Regions from separate parts of the Pseudonocardia xishanensis genome, predicted to be linked through region 3. Evidence: riboswitches for the same ligand, from Rfam matches in the RefSeq annotation. Region 3 holds a riboswitch; each other region holds the start of a gene.

Region 1 (6,614 bases), on a different contig from region 3:
ACCACACCCACCTCCTTCTCCGTGAACATGTCGATCACCCGCGAGCCGGGCACCAGGTGCTCCGACCGCACGGTGCCGGTGACGGCCTCGGCGGCGAAGTTCAGCACGGTGACGTGCTGGGCTCCCGAGTCCAGCACGTGGACCATCACCAGCATGCCCCGGTGCGAGACGTCCGGGACGTCGATCTGGCGGCTCGTGGCGATCTGGTGCCGGGACCGGACGGCGAGGATCGCCTGGAGCTGGCGCAGGAAGCTGCGCTCGTCGGTGAGCTGCTCGGGCAGCGGGCCGTACAGTGACCGGCCGCGGGGCATTCCCGCGCTGGACTTCACGGCGTTCGGCGCGACCCCCATCAGGTCGTGCGCGGCCCGGGAGATCCAGCGGGTGTCGCCCTCGCCGATGAGCTCGGCGACCTCGTCCGCGGGCAGGGTGAGCATGCCGGTGAGGTCCCAGCCGGACAGCGCGAACACCCCGGGCTGCAGGGCGTTGAACATGGCGAGCAGCAGGTGCACCCGCATGATCTCGGGGACGTGTGCCTCGGTGATCGCGTCCAGCGAGCGCAGGCCGAGCGTCGCGGCGATGACGGTCGCGGTGGTGCAGGCGATCCCGTTGGTGGTGAAGACCTTGTTGTAGTCGACCCCGACGAGGGTCTCGGACAGGTCCGCCCGGATCCGCTCGGCGAGGGCCTCGCCGGTGATCTCCTCGCCCGCGAAGGAGTACACGTCGTCCCGATGGCCGGTCGCCCAGTGCACCAGCTCGTAGGTCAGCTCGTCGTGGTTCTGCAGGGCGTGCACCAGCCCGGCCGGGTCCACCCCGAGCTCCAGCGAGGTGCGCAGGGTGAGCCGGAGGAACTCGGTGTCCCCGGTGACCAGCGCGTGCTGGTAGGCGGGCCGGTTGACGAAGTCGTAGGACAGGTCGGCGCCCGCGGCGGCGGTCGCGCGGATGTCGTCGATCGTGAGGTTCAGCTCCTGGAAGGTGAAGCCGCCGATCTTGCGGACCATCGAGCCGATCAGGTGGTTGGCCGCGGCGGACAGCGGGTGCCCCTCCGACCAGGCCGGGAGCCCCTCCGCGGACTTCTCGACGCCCAGGAACCCGTTGGCGTCCAACCGGAGCGCCCCGGAGCCGAGGTCGGCCATGGAGTGCAGCGCGTCCCCGATGACCAGCCGCATCCCGGCGAAGCTCGGGTCCAGCCAGTTGATCGAGGGCTGGCCGTCTTTGAAGTAGTGCAGGTAGACCCAGCGCCGCGAGACGCCGTCCACGCCGACGACCGGCTTGGTCGCGCTCCAGTTCGTCTCCTTGACGCCCTCGGCGTAGAAGATGACCCGCTGCAGCCGCCCGATGATGTAGCCGGCCTTCTCCAGCGCCTCCTCGGTGGCGGCGTCGAGGTTGACCGAGTCCCTGCCGCCGGGGACGTCCGGCAGCAGCGTCCAGTCCTCCTCGTCGATCTCCACCATGTGGTAGATCCCGGGGTAGTCCGCGTACTTCATCTCGGCGAGCCGGAAGTCCGCGCCCTTGCCGGTGTGGCCGGGGACGATGTCGTCGATGATCGTGCCGCCGGACCAGGTGGCCATCCCGCACATCGCGCGGAACTCCGCCTCGGTGCCGAAGGCCGGGTCGATCTCGGTGGAGATCCGGTCGAAGTGCCCGTCGACGGAGCTGGTGGACTGCCAGCCCGAGATGCCGCCCGCGCGCTTGACCGGTCCGGTGTGGACGGCCTCGATCCCGACGGACGAGAAGACGTTCCACAGCTCCTCGTCGCCCAGCGCGGCGAGGAACGACTCACCGGGCCGGGTGATGAAGGAGATCGGGTAGGCGGTGAACCACACCGACGCCGTCTCGACCGCCTGGCGCGGCCCGGGGTCGGCGAACGGGTTCTGCCACATGGTGCCCTGGCCGGAGAACTGCCGGGCGATCTCGTTGGCGTCCGCCAGCATCGACTGGCTGAGCAGCCAGGACACGTACGCCGGGTTCTCACCGGTCGCGGCCCCGTCCTTCGCCACCGACCGCCGGACGACCGGGGACTTGGCCCGCGCGCGGTGGCGCAGGGTGCGGGGTCGCGCGGGGTGCAGGTGCTCCGCATAGGTGATCTCGCTCGGCTCGTGGGACTGCTGCCCCTCCGCCTGCTCCCGCTCGTCTGACATCCACGCTCCGTGCTCGACGCGACCGAAGTTCCGACCCGGAGGAGGGTGTACCACCCACTCCGCGGGGGAAACGACGGTGACGCGCCCGCGATGCGCCCGCCCCGCCGTGATCGCACGCCGAGCGGTGGAGTCGCCGCCGAGCGCACGTGTCGCGCACCCGGCGCGGCATGATCACCGATGAGGTGCGCTCAGGGGCGTCCGGACCGCGGCGAGCGCTCGGAGCCCCCGATCGCCGAACGCGGGCGACGACTGCTCAGTGGCCGCAGCCCGCGGTGCCGCCCGCGGTGGCGCCGACGCCGAACGGGTCCAGGTCGCGGGTGTCCGCGAGCGGGACCCAGCGGCCGTCGACCTCGTGGTAGTCCGCGGCCGGGCCCCGCTGCGCGATCTCGCGCACCGCCGCGACCAGCCGGTCGACGTCCGAGGCGGTGGTGTTCAGCCCCAGGCTCACCCGCACGGCGTCCGCTCCGCCCGCCAGCCGGGTGAGCAGCGGGTGGGCGCAGAACCGACCGTCCCGGACCCCGATGCCGTGCTCGGCGGACAGCGCCGCGGCGACGAGGCCCGCGGGGATGTCGGTGACGACGAAGGAGACCACGCCCACCCGGTCCTCCGTCCGGTCCCAGATCCGCAGCGGGGTCACCTCGGCGATCCCGGCCAGGCCCGCGTCCAGCCGCGCCACCAGCGCGCGCTCGTGCGCGGGGACCTCGGTGTCGATCGCGGCGTCCAGCGTGCGGCAGGCCGCGGCGAGCGCGGCGGCGCCCAGCACGTTCGGGGTGCCCGCCTCGTGGCGGTGCGGCGCGGGGGCCCAGCTGACCTCCGCCGCGCCGCCCTCGACCCCGACCGCGCGGACGGCGCCGCCGCCCGCCAGGTACGGGGCGGCCACGTCCAGCCAGTCCCGACGCCCGACGAGCGCGCCGGTCCCGTAGGGCGCGTAGAGCTTGTGCCCGGAGAGCACCACGTAGTCGACGCCCCGGGCCGCGATGTCCACCCGGCGGTGCGGGGCGAGCTGCGCGGCGTCGAGCACCACCCGGCACCCGGCGGCGTGCGCGAGCGCGACGATCTCGGTGATCGGCGGGATCTCCCCGGTCACGTTGGACGCGCCGGTGATCGCCAGCAGCGCGGTCGGCCGCTGGGCCAGGGCGTCCGCCAGCCGGTCCAGCGTCTCGCCGAGGGTGTCCGCCGCGCACACCACGCGGTGGTCGCCGCGCCAGGCCAGCAGCGTGGCGTGGTGCTCGACGTCCAGGCACAGCGTCGATCCGGGCACGGCACTCGCGAGCAGGTTGAGCGCGTCCGTGGTGTTGCGGGTGAACACCGTGACGTCGTCCGCCCGCGCCCCGACGAACCGGGCGACGGTCCCGCGCGCGGCCTCCAGCACCGAGGTGCAGACCTGGCTGGCGTACCCGGCGCCGCGGTGCACGCTGGAGTAGTAGGGGAGCAGCTCGGCGACGTGGTCCGCCACCGCCTGCAGGGCCGGGGCGCTCGCGGCGAGGTCGAGGTTCGCGTAGGGGACGGTGCGGCCGTCGAGCAGCGGGACCGGCAGTCCCGTGCCGACGAGTGCGGGGAGCGCGACGGCGGTGCGCGGGGCGGGCACGGCGGCGTCGATCTCCGCGGTGGCACAGGGGGCGAGGGCGGTGTGGGACATGGCGATCCTCCCGGATCCGGTGAGGACCCGGCTCGGCTCACTCACCGACGCGGGTCCGCGCTTGCCGTCCGCGGGTTCGCGGCGGCCGGGTCGTCACCCGGAGCACCCCACCGCGGAGGAGGGTTGCCGACCAGCGAGCCGGGGCTTGACGCTGGCACTCATGACCTGCCGTCGACGGTAGGCAGTCGCGCCGTCGGCGGTCAAGTGTGATCCGACGCATAGCCGAATGACCGGACATTGACGCCGGGGTCCTCTCAGAACGGCACCGAATTGTCTGCCGATGCGGGTGTGGGTCGGATTAACGGCAGATTTCGTCGACCATTCGCGGATTCGGGCACAATGGGTGATCATCTCTGCGGTAGGGGGTGCACCGTGTGGGGTGTCCGGCCCGGCGAAGCCCAGGTGGCGGCGTGATCCGTGAGCGGTTCCCGGCGGGGGCGACACGATGGGGTGAACAACGGGGCGGTGGCCGCCGCAGGCCCCGCACCGTGCGTCGCCCCCGTTCGGACCCCGGAATGCGTGGCCCCGGTCACGATTCCGGGCAATTCCGCCGTCCCACTCCGACCGGACAAACACCGACGCCGGGGGTGGCCGCCGCCATTGCTCCGTACGGGTGGCACAGTTCCCGGCATGCGCCTCTCCCGGACGTTCGCGTGTCGACGCCATGTCGACCTGCGACGCGTGGCGAGCGCGCTGTGTAGCGCGACGGTGAGCTGAGGCCGGGGTCCCCCGGACCCGCCTCCCCTCCTCTCGCTCCGGCGCCCGTCACCCCCTGAACGCACCGCCTCCACGGCGGTGTCGGCGGCGCGCCCAGGCTCGGGCCCGACCACGGTCCCGCCCCGTCCCACCGGGCTCCCCGCTCCACACAGGACACCGGCGGCGGCTGGTCCCGCCGAGCCGTCCCGCTCCCCGGAGAAGAAAGGACACCCGTGTCCCGTCACAGACGCCGACCCACCCGGTCGGCCACCCGGCTCGTCGGGTCCGCGGCCCTCGCAGGCGCGGCCCTGGCGACGTTCGCGGGCGGTACCGCGAACGCGGCCACGCCCGACCTCGTGCCCGACCTCGCGCCGGTGCTCACCGCACCGACCGGGCCCGAGCCCGCGCCGGCCCCGACCGCGCCCTACGTCGAGCCCAGCGCCACGGCGTTCGACGACCCGATCAACCAGCACCTCGACGACGCGCCCGCGGGCGTGCCGGTCGCGGGCCTGATCAAGTCGGTCGCGGGCGCGCCCACCCGGCTGCTCCCGAGCTGAGGCCGGGCATGCGCACAGCGAGGAAGGTCCTGCTCGGCCTGCTGGCGGTGGGTGTGGTCGCCGGGGTCACGACGATCCCCAGCGGCGACGCCTACGCGGACGTGCAGAAGGTCCGGTCCGAGGTCGAGGGCGCCGACGGCAAGGACTACTGGGTCGAGAACAACCTCGACAAGGCGGCCGAGGCCGCGGGCGAGCGGCCCGAGTACATGGTCGTGTGGGCCGGTGACGAGAACATCGCCGACACCGTGGTCCCGGACGTCAAGAACCTCCCCGGTTCCCTGGCGAACCCGGTCGACGAGGTCCGCGACGCCCTGCCGGGCCCGGACTTCATGGCGGTCGTCGACGTCACCAAGGGCTCGCCCAGCTATGGCAAGGTCGTCAACACGGCCACCGTGGGCCCGCTCGTCGAGAACGAGCCGCACCACATGCAGTACTCGTGGCGCAAGGGCGACAAGATCTACGCGGGTGGCCTGTACTCCGCCGCCACCTACGTCTTCGACGTGTCCGCGCTGCCGGAGCTGAAGCTCTCCGGCATTAGCCTCCCCAGCCAAACCCTCTGCGGGTCGGTGCCGGACGCGTACTGGGTTCTGAACGATGGAACGGCGTACGGGACGTACATGGGTGGACCGGTCGTGCCGGGCCCCTGCACGTACTCCCACGGCGAGGTCCGCACCGGCAACGGGTTCGCGGGCACGCCGGGTGAGGTCGTCCGGTTCGGTCCCGACGGGCGGAAGCTCGTCGAGGCCCCGGCCGCGACCACCACGCCGGAGGACCCGACGCAGTGCCTGACCATGCCGGCGCTCGGGCAGCCCAGCTGCGCCAACCCGCACGGCATCCAGGTCCGCGAGGACCTGGACACCATGGTCACGAGCGACTACGCCGAGCCGCGGTCGATCATCCTCGACCCGGTCAAGGCGCCGTCGCCGTACCTGCGTCGACCGACGGTCCGGACCTGGGACATCTCCGACCTGAACAACCCCAGGGTCAAGTCGGTGTCCTACCTGCCGACCGGTCCGCGCTCCGACGGTCGGGACCCGCTGCACAACGAGAACCGTGCCGCGATGGAGACGACGGTCACCAACCTGCCCGGGCACAAGGGTGCGTTCGCCCAGACCATGCAGGGTGGCGCGCTGTTCTACACGCCGGACATCACGGTCCCGGAGCCGGAGTGGAAGGAGATCTACGACCTCTCCGCCGCGGTGAAGGAACTCGACCCGAAGGCAGGCGACAACGGCGGTCCGTCGTCCAACGGTGGGTGGCTGCAGACCAGCCCGGACGACACGACGCTCTACCACGCGATCATCGGTCGCAAGCCGGGCGCGCTCGGGGCGGACGACCCCGGCACCGCCGGTGGCGTGATCGCGCTGGACATCGAGAAGCTGGTCGAGGCGGGCGACGACGCGCGGTGCTCGATCGACACCGAGGCCGAGATCGCGGGCGAGGGTGCCGAGTCCGACTGCCCGACGCTCAAGGGCCACCAGACGATCAACCCCGGCAAGGTCGCAGGCGGTCCGCACTGGGGTGCCCTGGACAACCTCGAGCTCGGTGCGGACGGCTTCTACCACCAGACCGATCAGCCCGAGC
Region 2 (6,614 bases), on a different contig from region 3:
TGGTGACGTTCGGGATGATCGGCCGCTCGTCCAGGTAGTACTTGATCATCTGCGGGACGTAGGTGTAGACGAGCTTGTCGTCCCCCACCCCGTTGCCCACCGCGTTGGCGATCACCACGTTGCCCGCGCGCGCCGCGTTCATGATCCCGGCGACCCCGAGCACGCTGGTGGGCTTGAACTGCAGGGGGTCCAGGAAGTCGTCGTCGATCCGGCGGTAGACGACGTCCACGCGCTGCTCGCCCTCGGTCGTGCGCATGTAGACGACGTTGTCCCGGCAGAACAGGTCCCGGCCCTCGACCAGCTCCACACCCATCTGCCGGGCGAGCAGCGAGTGCTCGAAGTACGCGGAGTTGTAGACGCCGGGGGTCAGCACGACGACGTTCGGGTCGGCGACGTTCGGCGCGGCGGCGGCGCGCAGCGCGTGCAGCAGGTGGGTGGAGTAGTCCCCGACCTGACGGACCCGCTGGCGGGTGAACAGGTCCGGGAACACGCGTGCCATCGTGCGGCGGTTCTCCATCACGTAGGACACGCCGGAGGGGTTGCGGAGGTTGTCCTCCAGCACCCGGAACGTGCCCTCCTGGTCCCGGACCAGGTCGATGCCCGCGACGTGGATGCGCACGCCGTTCGGCGGGTTGAGCAGGTGGGCGGAGCGCTTGAAGTGCTCGCAGCTCGTGATCAGCCTGCGCGGGAGCACGCCGTCCCGGACGATCTGGGCGTCGTTGTAGACGTCCGCGAGGAAGGCCTCCAGGGCCTTGACCCGCTGCACGATCCCGCGCTGCAGCCGGGACCACTCGCTGGCGCTGATCACCCGCGGCACGATGTCCAGCGGGAACGGGCGCTCCTTGCCGGACAGGCTGAACGTGATGCCCTGGTCCATGTAGGCCCGGTCCAGGGCCTCGCTGCGGGCGCTGAGGTCGGCGGCGGCGGTGGGGGCGATCGCGTCGTGCAGCTGCCGGTACGGGGCGCGGACGCTGCCGTCGGCGTTGAACATCTCGTCGAACGCGTCCGGGTTGGGTCGGTCGGGTTCGAGATAGCCGTCGAACAGGGCCGACCCCGACTCGTGGCCGTTGGTCTCGGGGTCCGCCCCCGTGCGTGCTGGTCTGCGGTCCACTGCTCGGCTCACCGGGTCATCTTGACCGTTCGTCGCGGTGCGAGCCAGACGGAGCCGTGCTACGTCCGGGTTAACGGGCCGACCGGTGTGATCCGCGGTCGCGGTGATCACGCCCCGGGCCCCTGGTGTGCGACGATGGCCGCTCGCGCCCCGCGCGACACCCCCCTGTCGGGGCCCTGCGGAGGCGTCCGTGGCGGGGGCGTAGCATGTCCCGTCGAGTGCTCGGCGTGCTCGCTCGCGTGGGTGGGGGACCACCACGCAGGTCGCCGGAGCCCCGAGAACCCGAGACCCAGGAAGACTGAAGAGGCACACCAGCGTGGCGAACATCAAGTCCCAGATCAAGCGCGTCAAGACCAACGAGAAGGCCCGGCAGCGCAACAAGTCGGTGAAGTCCTCGGTGAAGACGGCGATCCGCAAGTTCCGCGAGGCGGCGGACTCGGGTGACACCGAGAAGGCCCTCGAGCTGCAGAAGGCCGCGGCCAAGGCGCTGGACAAGGCGGCCGGTAAGGGCGTCATCCACAAGAACCAGGCCGCCAACCGCAAGTCGTCGCTGGCCAAGCGGGCCGCGGCCCTCTCGGCCTGATCCTTCCGCGCCCGACGGGGCGCGGTGCACGCTCCCTCCAGAGCGTCTGACGACGGCGCTGCCCTTTCCCGTGGGGCAGCGCCGTCGTCGTGTCCGCGCCGGGGGCGCCCGTGATCGTTGCGAGTGGTCAGCCGGTGCCGCGGGCCTCGACGACCGCGAGCACGGCGCGTTCCAGCGCGTAGCCCGGGTCCGCCGCGGCACCCTTGACGTCCGCGTTCACCTGCGCGGTGGCGGCGATCGCGACGGCGAGCCCGGCAGGCCGCCAGGCCCGCACCTGGCCCTGGGCCTTGCGGATCTTCCACGGCGGCATGCCGAGGCTGCCCGCGAGCCGGTTCGGATCCCCGCGGCCCGCCGACCCGACCTTGGCCAGGGTGCGCACGGCGTCCGCCAGCGCGTCCGCCACCAGCACCGGGGCGACCCCCAGCACCAGGGCCCACCGCAGCGCCTCCAGCGCCCCGGACCGGTCCCCCGCGACGGCCTTGTCCGCCACCGCGAACCCGGTCGACTCCGCCCGTCCGCGGTGGTAGCGGCGCACCGCGGGCCCGTCCACCCGGCCACCGCTGTCCGCCACGAGCTGTCCGGTCGCGGCCGCCAGCTCGCGCAGGTCCGACCCGACGGCCTCGAGCAGCACCGACACGGCCTCCGCGGTGATGGTGCCCCCGGCCCGGCGCGCCTCGGACCGCACGAAGTCCGCCCGCTCCTCGGCGCGCCCGAGCTTGTCGCACCGGGTGACGACGGCACCCTTCCTGCGCAGGTCGTCCGCCAGCTGCTTGCCCCGCGCCCCGCCCGCGTGGGTGGCCACCAGCACGATCCCCTCCGCGGGCTCGTCCCCGTAGGCGAGGATCGCCGCGGCGAGGTCCTTGGCGGCCTCGTGCGCGCCCTGGACGACCACGACCCGGGACTCGGCGAACAGCGACGGGCTGAGGTGCCCGTTCAGCTCGCCGGGGGTGAGCTCGGACGGCCGGAAGCGACGCAGGTCGGTGTCGGGGTCCACCGCGCGCGAAGCCCGCACGATCTCCGCGATCGCCCGCTCGACCAGCAGCTCCTCCTCGCCGACGACGAGCTGCAGCGGGGCGGGGGCCTTGGTGGTCGGCGCGGTGGGCACGCCGCCATCGTCTCGCATCGCACCGACACTCCGCGACGCACCTCTGCGGGGTGACCCCGCTCCCAGATGGCGGAACGACCTGGCCGACGGCTCACGGCGTGCCGTAACGTGGGCGACATCCGGATCATCCGGGCGCCCGCCCTCCGTGGGGCCGGGCACAACTGAACATGGCTCATCCAGAGGGGCAGAGGGAACGGCCCGTTGAAGCCCCGGCAACCGGCGTCGCTTGATCCGCGCGTCACACGTTCTTCGTGTGCGCCCGTCGACGAACCAGGTGCCAATTCCGGCCCGCGCCCGCGGGACAGATGAGGAGATCTGATGACTCTCGCTGCTGACACCCCTGCCACGACCTCGTACGATCTGGGCTCCGCGCGCGCCCTCTCCTGTCGCGAGTGCGGCGCCGAGGCCCCGCTTGCCGCGGAGTTCGCGTGTGCGCGGTGCTTCGGCCCGCTGGAGATCGCGTACGACTTCCCGGAGATCACCCGCGCGTCCATCGAGGCGGGGCCCAAGTCCATCTGGCGCTACCAGGACCTGCTCCCCGTCCCCTCGGACGTGCGGTCCCACCCCAACACCGAGCCCGGCCTCACCCGCCTCATCGAGGCCGACCGGCTGGCCGCCGAGCTCGGCGTCCGCAAGCTGTGGATCAAGGACGACACCGGCAACCCCACCCACTCCTTCAAGGACCGGGTCGTGGCCGTGGCCCTGGCCGCGGCCCGTGAGCTGGGCTTCTCCGTCCTCTGTTGCCCGTCGACCGGCAACCTGGCCAACGCGGTGGCCGCCGCCGCGGCGCGCGCGGGCTGGGACTCGGTGGTGCTGATCCCGTCCAACCTGGAGCAGGCGAAGATCACCACGACCGCGGTGTACGGCGGCACGCTGCTCGCGGTCGACGGCAACTACGACGACGTGAACCGGCTCGCCACCGAGCTGGCCGCCGAGCACGAGGACTGGGCGTTCGTGAACGTCAACGTCCGCCCGTACTACGCCGAGGGCTCCAAGACCCTGGGCTACGAGGTCGCCGAGCAGCTCGGCTGGCGGCTGCCGGACCAGATCGTCATCCCGGTCGCCTCCGGCTCGCAGCTGACCAAGGTGGACAAGGGCTTCGGCGAGTTCGTGAAGCTCGGCCTGGTCGAGGACAAGCCCTACAGGATCTTCGGTGCGCAGGCCGCGGGCTGCTCGCCCGTCGCGACCGCGTTCGAGGAGGGCCACGACTTCATCCAGCCGGTCAAGCCGGACACGATCGCCCGCTCGCTGGCGATCGGCAACCCGGCGGACGGGCCGTACGTCCTGGACGCCGTCCGCCGCACCGGCGGTGCGGTCGGCCACGTGACGGACGACGAGGTGCGCGCAGGCATCCGGCTCCTCGCCCGCACGGAGGGCGTGTTCGCCGAGACCGCGGGAGGCGTGACCGTCGCGACCGCCCGGAAGCTCATCGAGGCGGGTCTGATCGACCGGGACGCCGAGACCGTCCTGCTCATCACGGGTGACGGCCTCAAGACCCTCGACGCCGTGTCCGGCGAGGTCGGCCCCACCGCGACCGTGCCGTCGACCAGCAAGGCGGTCCGCGAGGCGCTCGAGAACCGCTGAGACCGCCGGGACGACGACCCGACACACCAGGCTCCGCCACCGGGCCCGGGGACACGGTCCCCGGGCCCGGTCGCGTTCGCGGGCCCGGTCGCGGGCCGGGTCACGGTCGCGGGAGCGAGCCGGGGTCCGTTCGTGGGTCCGGGGCGACGCCGAGCCTCGCGGGGCGGGCAGCGGGTCCCCGCGCTCGACGAGCTCGTCCCCGGCCGTGAGTGCGATGTCCCCGTCGCGGTCGGTGCGCCGCACCGCGATCCCGGCGCCGCCGAGCAGGTCCATCAACCCCGGGTTGGGGTGCCGGTAGGTGTTGCCCGCCCCGACGCTGACCAGCACTGCCCGCGGCGCGACGGCGGCGAGGAACTCTCGGCTGGTGTAGCGGGAGCCGTGGTGCGGCATCTTGAGCACCTCCGCGCGCAGATCGGCCCCGCTCGCGAGCAGCTGCGCCTGGGCCTCCAGCTCGATGTCGCCGGTGAGGAGGATCCGCCCGGCGGGCGTCGTCGCGCGCACGACCACGGACGTGTTGTTCACCGCGGTCCCGTCCTCGCCGTCCACCGGCTCGGCCTCGGCAGGCGCGAGCACCTCCAGGGTGAGCTCCGGCCAGACCACCCGACGGCCCGCGGTGAGCTCGACCAGCCCCGTCCCCGCCTCCCGGGCCTGCGCGGAGATCCGGCGCACCGCGGACTCCGGATCGTGCGACGGGCCCAGCGCGATCCCGCCCGCGGGCCGCCCGCGCAGGGCTCCGGCCAACCCTCCGATGTGGTCCGCGTGCAGGTGGCTGAGCACCACGAGGGCGACGGCGTCGACGCCGAGCCTGCGCAGGCACCCGTCGACGGGACCGTCTGCCGGGCCCACGTCGACGAGGACGGCGCGCCCCGGTTCACCGGTGGCGAGCACGATCGCGTCCCCCTGCCCGACGTCGCAGGCCACGGCCACCCAGCCCGCAGGCGGCCACCCCGGCCGCACGATCCGGGTGGGCAGCAGGACCAGCGCGAGACCGACGACGACCGCCAGCACGAGCAGCCGGGACCGCCGGTACCGGAAGGCGATCACCAGGGCGAGCAGCACCGCCGCGAGCAGCCCGGCGCCGATCGGCCCGGCCGGCCACGGCACGACACCGCCCGGCACCGCGGCGGCCCGGTCCGCCACGACCACCATCCACCCGACCGCGGGGCCCGCGACCCCCGCGCAGGCCGCGGCCAGGGCCGGGCTCCAGGGCGACACCACGGCGGCGAGCACCCCGAGCACCGTCGCCGGTGCCACGGCAGGCACCACGAGCAGGTTCGCGGGCACCGTGACCAGGCCGACCTGCCCGTTCAGCCCGGCGATGAGCGGTGCCGTCGCCAGGCAGGCGGCCGCGGGCACCACCAGCAGCTCCGCCACCCCGAGGGGCACCCGCCTGCGCTGCAGCGCCGCCGCCCAGCTCGGCGCGACGAGCACGAGCGCCCCGGTGGCCAGCACCGAGAGCGCGAAACCCGCGTCCACCGCCAGGGCCGGATCGACGAGCAGCAGTACCAGGACCGCCGCGGCCAGTGCGGGCACCGCGCTGCGCCCCCGACCCAGCCCGAGCGCGAGCAGCACGACCAGGCCCATCACCGCGGCCCGCACCACGCTCGGGGAGGGACGGGCCAACACCACGAACCCGACGACCGCGAGGGCGGCCGCGCCCGCCGCGAGCCGGGGGTCGGCCCGCAGCAGCCTGCCCACCGCGAGCACCGCCCCGCCGATGATCACGAGGTTCGCGCCGCTGACCGCCGTGAGGTGGGTGAGACCGGCCGCGCGGAAGTCCTCCTCGACCTCCGCGGTCTGGTGCCGGGTGTCGCCGACCGCGAGCCCGGGCAGCAGGCCCGCCGAGGACTCCGGCAGCACTCCGGCCGCGGCCTGCAGGCCGTCTCGCAGAGTGCCCGCCGCCGACTGCCACCACGGCGCGGGGCCCACCGCCGTCGGAGCGCCGCGGACCCGCAGGACGGCGACCGTGAGGTCGCTGCGCTGGGCGGGAGCGAGCAGACCCTCGGCGACCGCCTCCTGGCCCGGCAGCAACCCGGTCCATCCCGGAGCCGGGGCGAGGAGCAGGACCCGTCCGCCGGTGCGCCACTCCCCCGCCCCCGACACCGCGCCGACCAGCTCCGCGGGCACGAGCACGCGCGGCTCGCCCGGGACCGGGCTGCGCAGTACGCGCGGATCGTCGCCGATCACCACCCGCAGCGTCGCCGAGGCGCCCCGCTCTGCCGCCGCGCGCA
Region 3 (6,614 bases):
GTTGGTGGCGGCCACGGTCGCGAAGGAGATCGGCAGGGTGAGCGGCTGACCGCCCTTGGCCCGGATCCCGTCCGGCCCCGGCACCCAGCCCGCGGCGTCGAGCAGCGACTTCGCCTTCTCCGGGTCGAACGTCAGCACAGCCGACTCGTCCGCGTAGGACGGCGTGGTCGAGGCCAGCACGCTGGTGGCGGGCAGCGTCTGCGACGGGAAGACGCCCGCCACGATCTCCTGCCGGTTGATCGCCAGGCTCAACGCCTGCCGGACGGCCGGGTCGTTCGCCACGGGCTTGCTCTGGTTGAGCCCGATCCCGAAGGTGATCCCCGGGTTGGAGCGGGCCAGCAGCTGCGCGCCCGCCCCGGTCAGCGGGGCCTCGTCCTGCTGGCCGATGCTGCCGATCAGGTCGACCTCACCGGACTGCAGGCTGCCGGTGCGCACCCCGGACTCGGGCACGATCCGGAACTCGACCGAGTCCAGGTAGGCCTCGCCCTCGTGCGCCCACAGCGACGAGCCCCAGGTGTAGCCGGGCCGCTTGGCCAGGGTGATCGAGGCGTTCTGCGTGTAGCTCTGCAGCGTGAACGGGCCGGAGCCGACCACGCCCGCGCACCGCTCGTCGTCCGACTTCGAGACGCTCGCCGGGGCGAGGATGCCGAGGCTGTGCGTGGAGGTGCCCTGCAGGAACTGCACGTTGGGCTGGGTGAAGGACACGGTGAACCGCGTCGGGCTCTCGACGGTCGTGCCCGCGTACCCGGCCAGGTAGCCCTTGGGCAGAGTGCCGCGGACGCCGAGCTGCGGGACGCGGTCGAAGTTGGCCTTGACCGCGTTCGCGTCCAGCGGGGTGCCGTCCGAGAAGGTCACGCCCTCGCGCAGGGTGAAGGTGTAGCTCGTCGCGTCCGGCGAAGTCGTCCAGGAGGTGGCGAGCCAGGGCTTGAGCTCCCCGCTCCGGGGGTCCTGGTCGGTGAGCGAGTCCACGAGCTGGCGGACCGAGTAGATCGTGTCGTTGCTGCCGACCTGCTGCGGGTCGACGCAGCCCGCGTCGCTGCCGACGGCGACGCGCAGGGTGCCGCCGGGCTGCGGCGGGCCGGCATCGACGGACCCTCCGGCGGCTCCGCTCGAGCCGCAGCCCGCGAGCGCCAGCGCGGCGGTGGTGAGCAGGGCGGGCAGCCGGGCAGGAGTGCCCGGCGTGGTCGTGCGGTCATCGGTCTCGTTCCTTCGAAGGGGGACCGGCCGGGCGGCCGATCGCGGGGATCGGGTGCCGGTCCGGAGGCGGAGCGGTGCGGAAGGCGCCCGCGATCCCGCAGCTCCGGGATCACCTTCGCCACCACCTCGTCCAGCCCGACGGGGCTGGCGTGGGAGCCGAGGATGTACCCGTCGACGGCGCGTTGCTGCACGTAACGGTCGATCTCGGCGGCCACCCGGGACGGCGTGCCGACGGACACCGCGCGGTCGAACACGTGCGTGACGACCTCGCGCAGCGACCACCCGTGCTCGCGCCCGATCGCCCGCCGGGCCCTCGGCGGTGGCGTGCCCGTCCTGGGTCGGCGGGGCCCGCCCGCGGATCCACTCCGGGGCCTCGGGGGTCGGAGCGAGGGTCGGGGACGGGTCCGTCCGGGTCGACCGCGGACAGGTCGCGGTTCCACACCATCTCGGCCGGCACGACCGCGGTGAACGGATCGACCTGGCGGCTGCGGACGTCCCGGGGCCGGTCCCGCGCCTCGGCCTCGGTGTCGCCGAGGATCACCGCCGCCGAGGGCGGCATCTCGACCTGCTCGAGATCGCGGCCGACCTTCGCCACCCGCGCCTTCCCGTCCCACAGGAAGCGGCCGGTCGCCGGGTCGGCGACGACGGCGTCGGAACCCCAGGAGTCCCACAGCGCCCGGACGGCGTCGAGGGTCTCCCCCGCCCGTTCGTACCGCCCGGAGTGGGCGAGGAGCCCGCCGCCCCGGAAGTTCTCCCCGGTGTCGGCGTCCGAGCTGGTCACGACGTTCCAGGCGGCGCGGCCGCCGGACTATGGCCGGTCCGCGGACCGTGAAGGACCGACCCGAGAAGTCGATCGTGTACATCCGGGGTGGCCTCGTCCGCGCGGGCGGAGGTCTGCACGCGCCAGCCTGCCCGGCCGAGGCTGTCGTGGTCCAGAGTGGCGAGGCCGAGGCCGTCGTCGATCGTGACCAGGTCGAGCAGACCGCGCTCGGCCGCGCGGGCCGGCGCCGCCCGGTAGCGGGCGGTGAAGAGCAGATCGGGCCGGGCGCCGGGCTCACGCCACGCGGCCGGGTGCCAGCCGGCGCCGTCGAGCGCGACGCCGAGGTGGAAGGGGGCCATGAGGGCACACCACTCCTGCGGGAGAAGGGACGGGACGAGACCTCGTCAGGCCCGACAGCCCGCGCTCGCCGTCCGCAGGAGATCCACGTGTCGGCGCTGCACCCCGACGAACATTCCCCGCCTCCATCGCACCCGGCCTTAGCACCCGCACCCGCGGACGGGGGGTTGCTGCGGCGTCGTCGAGCCAGGTCTCTCGGCCGCTCTCAATGGTGTGATCCCCGAGGGATCCCCTGCACTGTATGTCGCCCGACCCGGCCGACGTCAATCATCGGGGTGAGGACTGTGACCCAGGCCGCCGTGTGCTGTCCGGACACCTTTCCGACACTCCCACCAGCCGAAACCGTTCGCGGTTCCGCTCCGCAAAGGACCGGACCGAGCACGGCGTCGTGGTTCCCCCTCGCCCTCGGCCCGCGTCCCCGGGCCTGCGCCCGGCCCGGAACGCGGACAGGGCCCGTCCCCCCGAGGGGGAACGGGCCCTGTCCTGGTGTCGGATCAGATGATCCGGACGCCCTGGGCCTGCGGGCCCTTCTGGCCCTGGCCGATCTCGAACTCCACGCGCTGGCCCTCGTCCAGGCTGCGGAAGCCGCTGGCGTCGATCTCGGAGTAGTGGACGAAGACGTCAGCCCCGCCACCGTCCTGCGCGATGAAGCCGAAGCCCTTCTCGCCGTTGAACCACTTCACAGTTCCCTGTGCCATGTGTGTCTCCCTCTCAGGTGGTTAGACCCGCACCCTGTGTGCGGACCCGGCCGGCCCTGGAGGCGATACGTGCACGTGTCCCCTGGGGGACCCGGTACGACTCACCGCCAACTGTTCCTGCGGCGTGCGTACACGAGCACCGAAACTGAACGACCTGGAACCAGCATAGCCCGTCCGGGCATGAGCCCGACAGGGCCGGGTATCCGCCCCGCGTCACGTCGTTCGCTTCAGACCCCGGCGGATCCCCGCGCGACACACCAGTCGACCGACAGGATTCCCATGTACCTGCACGTGCAGCGCCTGATCAACGAGATCGTCCCCGACGAGCCGGACCCGGCCGCCGCCAACGCCCTCCAGGAGGGTCTGGGCGGACAGTTCGGCGAGATGCGCACGATGATGCAGTACCTGTTCCAGAGCATGAACTTCCGCGGCGCGACCGCGAAGCCGTACCGCGACCTGCTGCAGGGCATCGGCACGGAGGAGATCAGCCATGTCGAGCTGATCGGCACCACGATCGCCCGGCTGACCGACGGCTCGCCCCGCTACAAGGGCTCGGCGACCAAGCCGGTGGACGAGCCCGGCAAGGGCGGCGCCACCCCGCTGGCCGACGCCCTGAGCATGGGCAACATCCACCACTACCTGGTCGGCGCCCAGGGCGCCCTGCCCGTCGACTCCGCGGGCAACCCGTGGTCGGGCTCGTACGTCTACAACAGCGGGAACCTGGTCCTCGACCTGCTGTACAACCTGATGCTCGAGTCGACCGGCAGGCTGCAGAAGTGCCGGATCTACGAGATGACCGCGAACAAGACCGCGCGGGCCACGCTCGCGTACCTGATCGTGCGCGACCAGGCACACGAGAACGCCTACGCGAAGGCGCTGGAGAGCCTGGGCATCGACTGGGGGAGGACCCTGCCGATCCCGAAGACCGACGCCGAGCGGTTCCCGGAGGTGAAGACCCTGCTGGAGCAGGGGCTGCACCTCACGCAGTACACGTTCAGCCTCGACGACCTGTCCGAGGCCGGGAAGATCTTCCGCGGTGAGGCACCGGCCGCCGTCGGGGGTGGGACGCTCCGCACCGAGCAGATGCCGAAGGGATTCCCGATGGACATCGCCGTCGAGCGCCCGGAGGAGTTCGCGCCGGGTCTGGACGCCGGGCTGCTCGAGCTCGTGCAGCAGACCGCCGAGCTCGAGCTCGCCGACGCGGACCGCCCCGCGGGGAGCTGACCGTCGTCGGGCCCGGCCGGATCCCGGTCGGGCCCGACGCGCCGCGGCGAGGGCCGCGCCGTTCAGCGCGGCCCACCCCTGGGCGACGACGAGGGTCTTGCGCTTCGCGTCGGCGGGCAGATCGGCCAGCCCGAAGGCGACGGCGTCGCCCAGGTCGGAGGCGATCCGCGCCGCGAGCGCGAGCTGCAGCGCCGAGCGGGACGGGGCGAGCGCGATCGCGGCGCCCGAGGCGAGGTCGCGCACCCCGACCGCGCGGGTCAGCAGGTCGGTGCGGGGAGACTCGCCCAGCCCGGTGGGGCGGGTGAGCAGGACGGGCCTGACGAGGGTGGCCGCGGCATAGGCCGCGGTGGCCACTCCGAGGGCGCGGATGAGGCGGGACATCGGTCCTCCGAGAGGTGTGGGTGACCAGCGCGCCGTCCCGGACCCGGGCGCGGGCACCCGGCCCTCCTCGAACTCGCCTACGAGGCGAACCGCCCGCCGTCGGCGGAGTGCCAGGGCCCGCAGCGGCAGGTCGTCCGTCACCGGCACGGCACCTCGGGTCGCCATGCGATCGACCCTGGGACGCGCTCGGGCGGGCGCCCTCCCCCACCCTCGGCCATCATCGACGGATGCCGAAGTACCGGGTCAACGACGCCGCGGTCGAGTACGCCCACCACCTCGTCGATGCGCGCCGCTACGTGCTGCGCAGCCGGTGGCGGGACGTCCAGCCCTCGGCCGCGGACGGCACCCGGTACCTGAGGACCCACACCTGGGCGGAGTACGGCGCCTGGCACCTCGCGCTGACCGAGGGGGCGGCGGAGGAGACCAAGCGCCGCTACGCCTTCGTCTTCGGCGACTTCACCCGCCTGCACCGCATGGGCATCATCAGCTGCCACTACCGCGCCGCGGAGTGGGGGCACAAGGAGGTCGAGCTGGCGGCCCACGACCTGCTGCAGTACCTGGACGACTCACGCCGTTAGGGAGGGCGCCGCCCGTGGACGTTCCCGGGGCGACCGGGCAGGGTGGGGGTCATGACAGAGGTGTCGGCCGAGGACTTCGGCTTCATCCGACGGCAGGTGCGGGAGTTCGTGCGCACCGACGTCGTGCCCCGCGAGACCGAGATCATGCGGGAGGACCGGATCCCGGACGACCTGCGCCGGGCCGCCGCGGAGATGGGCCTGTTCGGCTATGCGATCCCCGCCGAGTGGGGCGGGCTCGGGCTCGACCTGACCCAGGATGTCGAGCTGGCCATGGAGCTCGGCTACACCACCCTGGCCCTGCGCTCGATGTTCGGCACCAACAACGGCATCGCCGGCCAGGTGCTCGTCGGCTTCGGCACGGACGAGCAGCGCAAGACCTGGCTCGAGCGGCTCGCCTCCGGCGAGGTCGTCGCGTCCTTCGCCCTCACCGAGCCCGGCGCGGGCTCCAACCCCGCGGGCCTGCGCACCCGCGCCCGCCAGGACGGGACCGACTGGGTGATCGACGGGCGGAAGCAGTACATCACCAACGCCCCGCTCGCGGACCTGTTCGTCGTCTTCGCCCGCACCGCCGACCCGCAGCCGGGCGACCCCGGCATCGCGGTGTTCCTCGTCCCCGCCGACACCCCCGGCCTGACGGTCGGGCCGAAGGACCGCAAGATGGGCCAGGAGGGCGCCTGGACCTCCGACGTGACCCTCGACGGGGTCCGCGTCCCGGCCGAGGCACTCGTCGGCGGGCAGGAGGCGGCCGGGTACAAGGCGGCGATGACCTCCCTGGCGCGTGGCCGCGTGCACATCGCCGCGCTCGCCGTCGGCACCGCGCAGCGCGCGCTGGACGAGTCGGTCGCCTACGCCACCCAGAACACCCAGGGCGGCACCCCGATCGGTGAGTTCCAGCTGGTCCAGGCCATGCTCGCCGACATGCAGACCGGTGTGCTGGCCGGCCGGGCGCTGGTCCGCGAGACCGCCGGCGCCTACGTCTCCGGCGAGGACCGGCGCCTCGCCCCGTCGGCCGCCAAGCTGTTCTGCACCGAGATGGTCGGGAAGGTCGCCGACCTCGCCGTCCAGGTCCACGGCGGGGCGGGCTACATGCGGGAGATCCCCGTCGAGCGCATCTACCGGGACGTGCGGCTGCTGCGCCTCTACGAGGGCACCAGCGAGATCCAGCGGCTGATCGTCGGCGGCGGGCTCGTCCGCGCGGCGCTGCGGTAGGGCGGGCTCAGGAGGCGGGCGGCTCGATCCCGGTCAGGTCGAGGACGCGCGCGGCCGGAGTGCCGGGTCGGGCGTCGAGACGGATCCTGACCCCGCGCTCCGCGGCCTGACGGACGAGGTCGACCAGCATGCCGACACCCGCGCTGGCCAGGTAGCCGACGTCGTCCAGGTCGAGTCGGACCTCCTCGCCCCGGCTCGCCCCGTCGACGA

What was found. A riboswitch is a leader RNA that binds a small molecule or an ion and turns the genes downstream of it on or off. The one in region 3 is predicted to bind S-adenosylmethionine.
Region 1: it holds a riboswitch for S-adenosylmethionine, as region 3 does, so the genes downstream of both, ABD993_RS24160 (aminotransferase class V-fold PLP-dependent enzyme) here and ABD993_RS36650 (putative leader peptide) in region 3, are expected to answer to the same signal.
Region 2: it holds a riboswitch for S-adenosylmethionine, as region 3 does, so the genes downstream of both, thrC (threonine synthase) here and ABD993_RS36650 (putative leader peptide) in region 3, are expected to answer to the same signal.

The regions. Positions count from the first base shown of each region.
Region 1 covers NZ_BAABGT010000075.1:117,490-124,103, forward strand. The annotation lists gene treS (maltose alpha-D-glucosyltransferase) at 1-2,138, opposite strand, end outside; gene ABD993_RS24160 (aminotransferase class V-fold PLP-dependent enzyme) at 2,392-3,777, opposite strand; SAM riboswitch class IV at 3,830-3,943, opposite strand; gene ABD993_RS36885 (putative leader peptide) at 4,408-4,494, shown strand; gene ABD993_RS24165 (hypothetical protein) at 4,707-5,030, shown strand; gene ABD993_RS24170 (hypothetical protein) at 5,039-6,614, shown strand, end outside.
Region 2 covers NZ_BAABGT010000123.1:41,327-47,940, reverse strand. The annotation lists gene ABD993_RS35850 (circularly permuted type 2 ATP-grasp protein) at 1-1,123, opposite strand, end outside; gene rpsT (30S ribosomal protein S20) at 1,428-1,694, shown strand; gene holA (DNA polymerase III subunit delta) at 1,822-2,817, opposite strand; SAM riboswitch class I at 2,969-3,111, shown strand; gene thrC (threonine synthase) at 3,118-4,383, shown strand; partial or broken gene ABD993_RS35830 (ComEC/Rec2 family competence protein) at 4,771-6,243, opposite strand.
Region 3 covers NZ_BAABGT010000025.1:91,294-97,907, reverse strand. The annotation lists gene ABD993_RS08905 (ABC transporter substrate-binding protein) at 1-969, opposite strand, end outside; gene ABD993_RS08900 (hypothetical protein) at 1,975-2,316, opposite strand; gene ABD993_RS36650 (putative leader peptide) at 2,362-2,430, opposite strand; SAM riboswitch class I at 2,437-2,529, opposite strand; gene ABD993_RS08895 (cold-shock protein) at 2,809-3,012, opposite strand; gene ABD993_RS08890 (manganese catalase family protein) at 3,292-4,236, shown strand; gene ABD993_RS08885 (hypothetical protein) at 4,845-5,195, shown strand; gene ABD993_RS08880 (acyl-CoA dehydrogenase family protein) at 5,247-6,404, shown strand; gene ABD993_RS08875 (SpoIIE family protein phosphatase) at 6,412-6,614, opposite strand, start outside.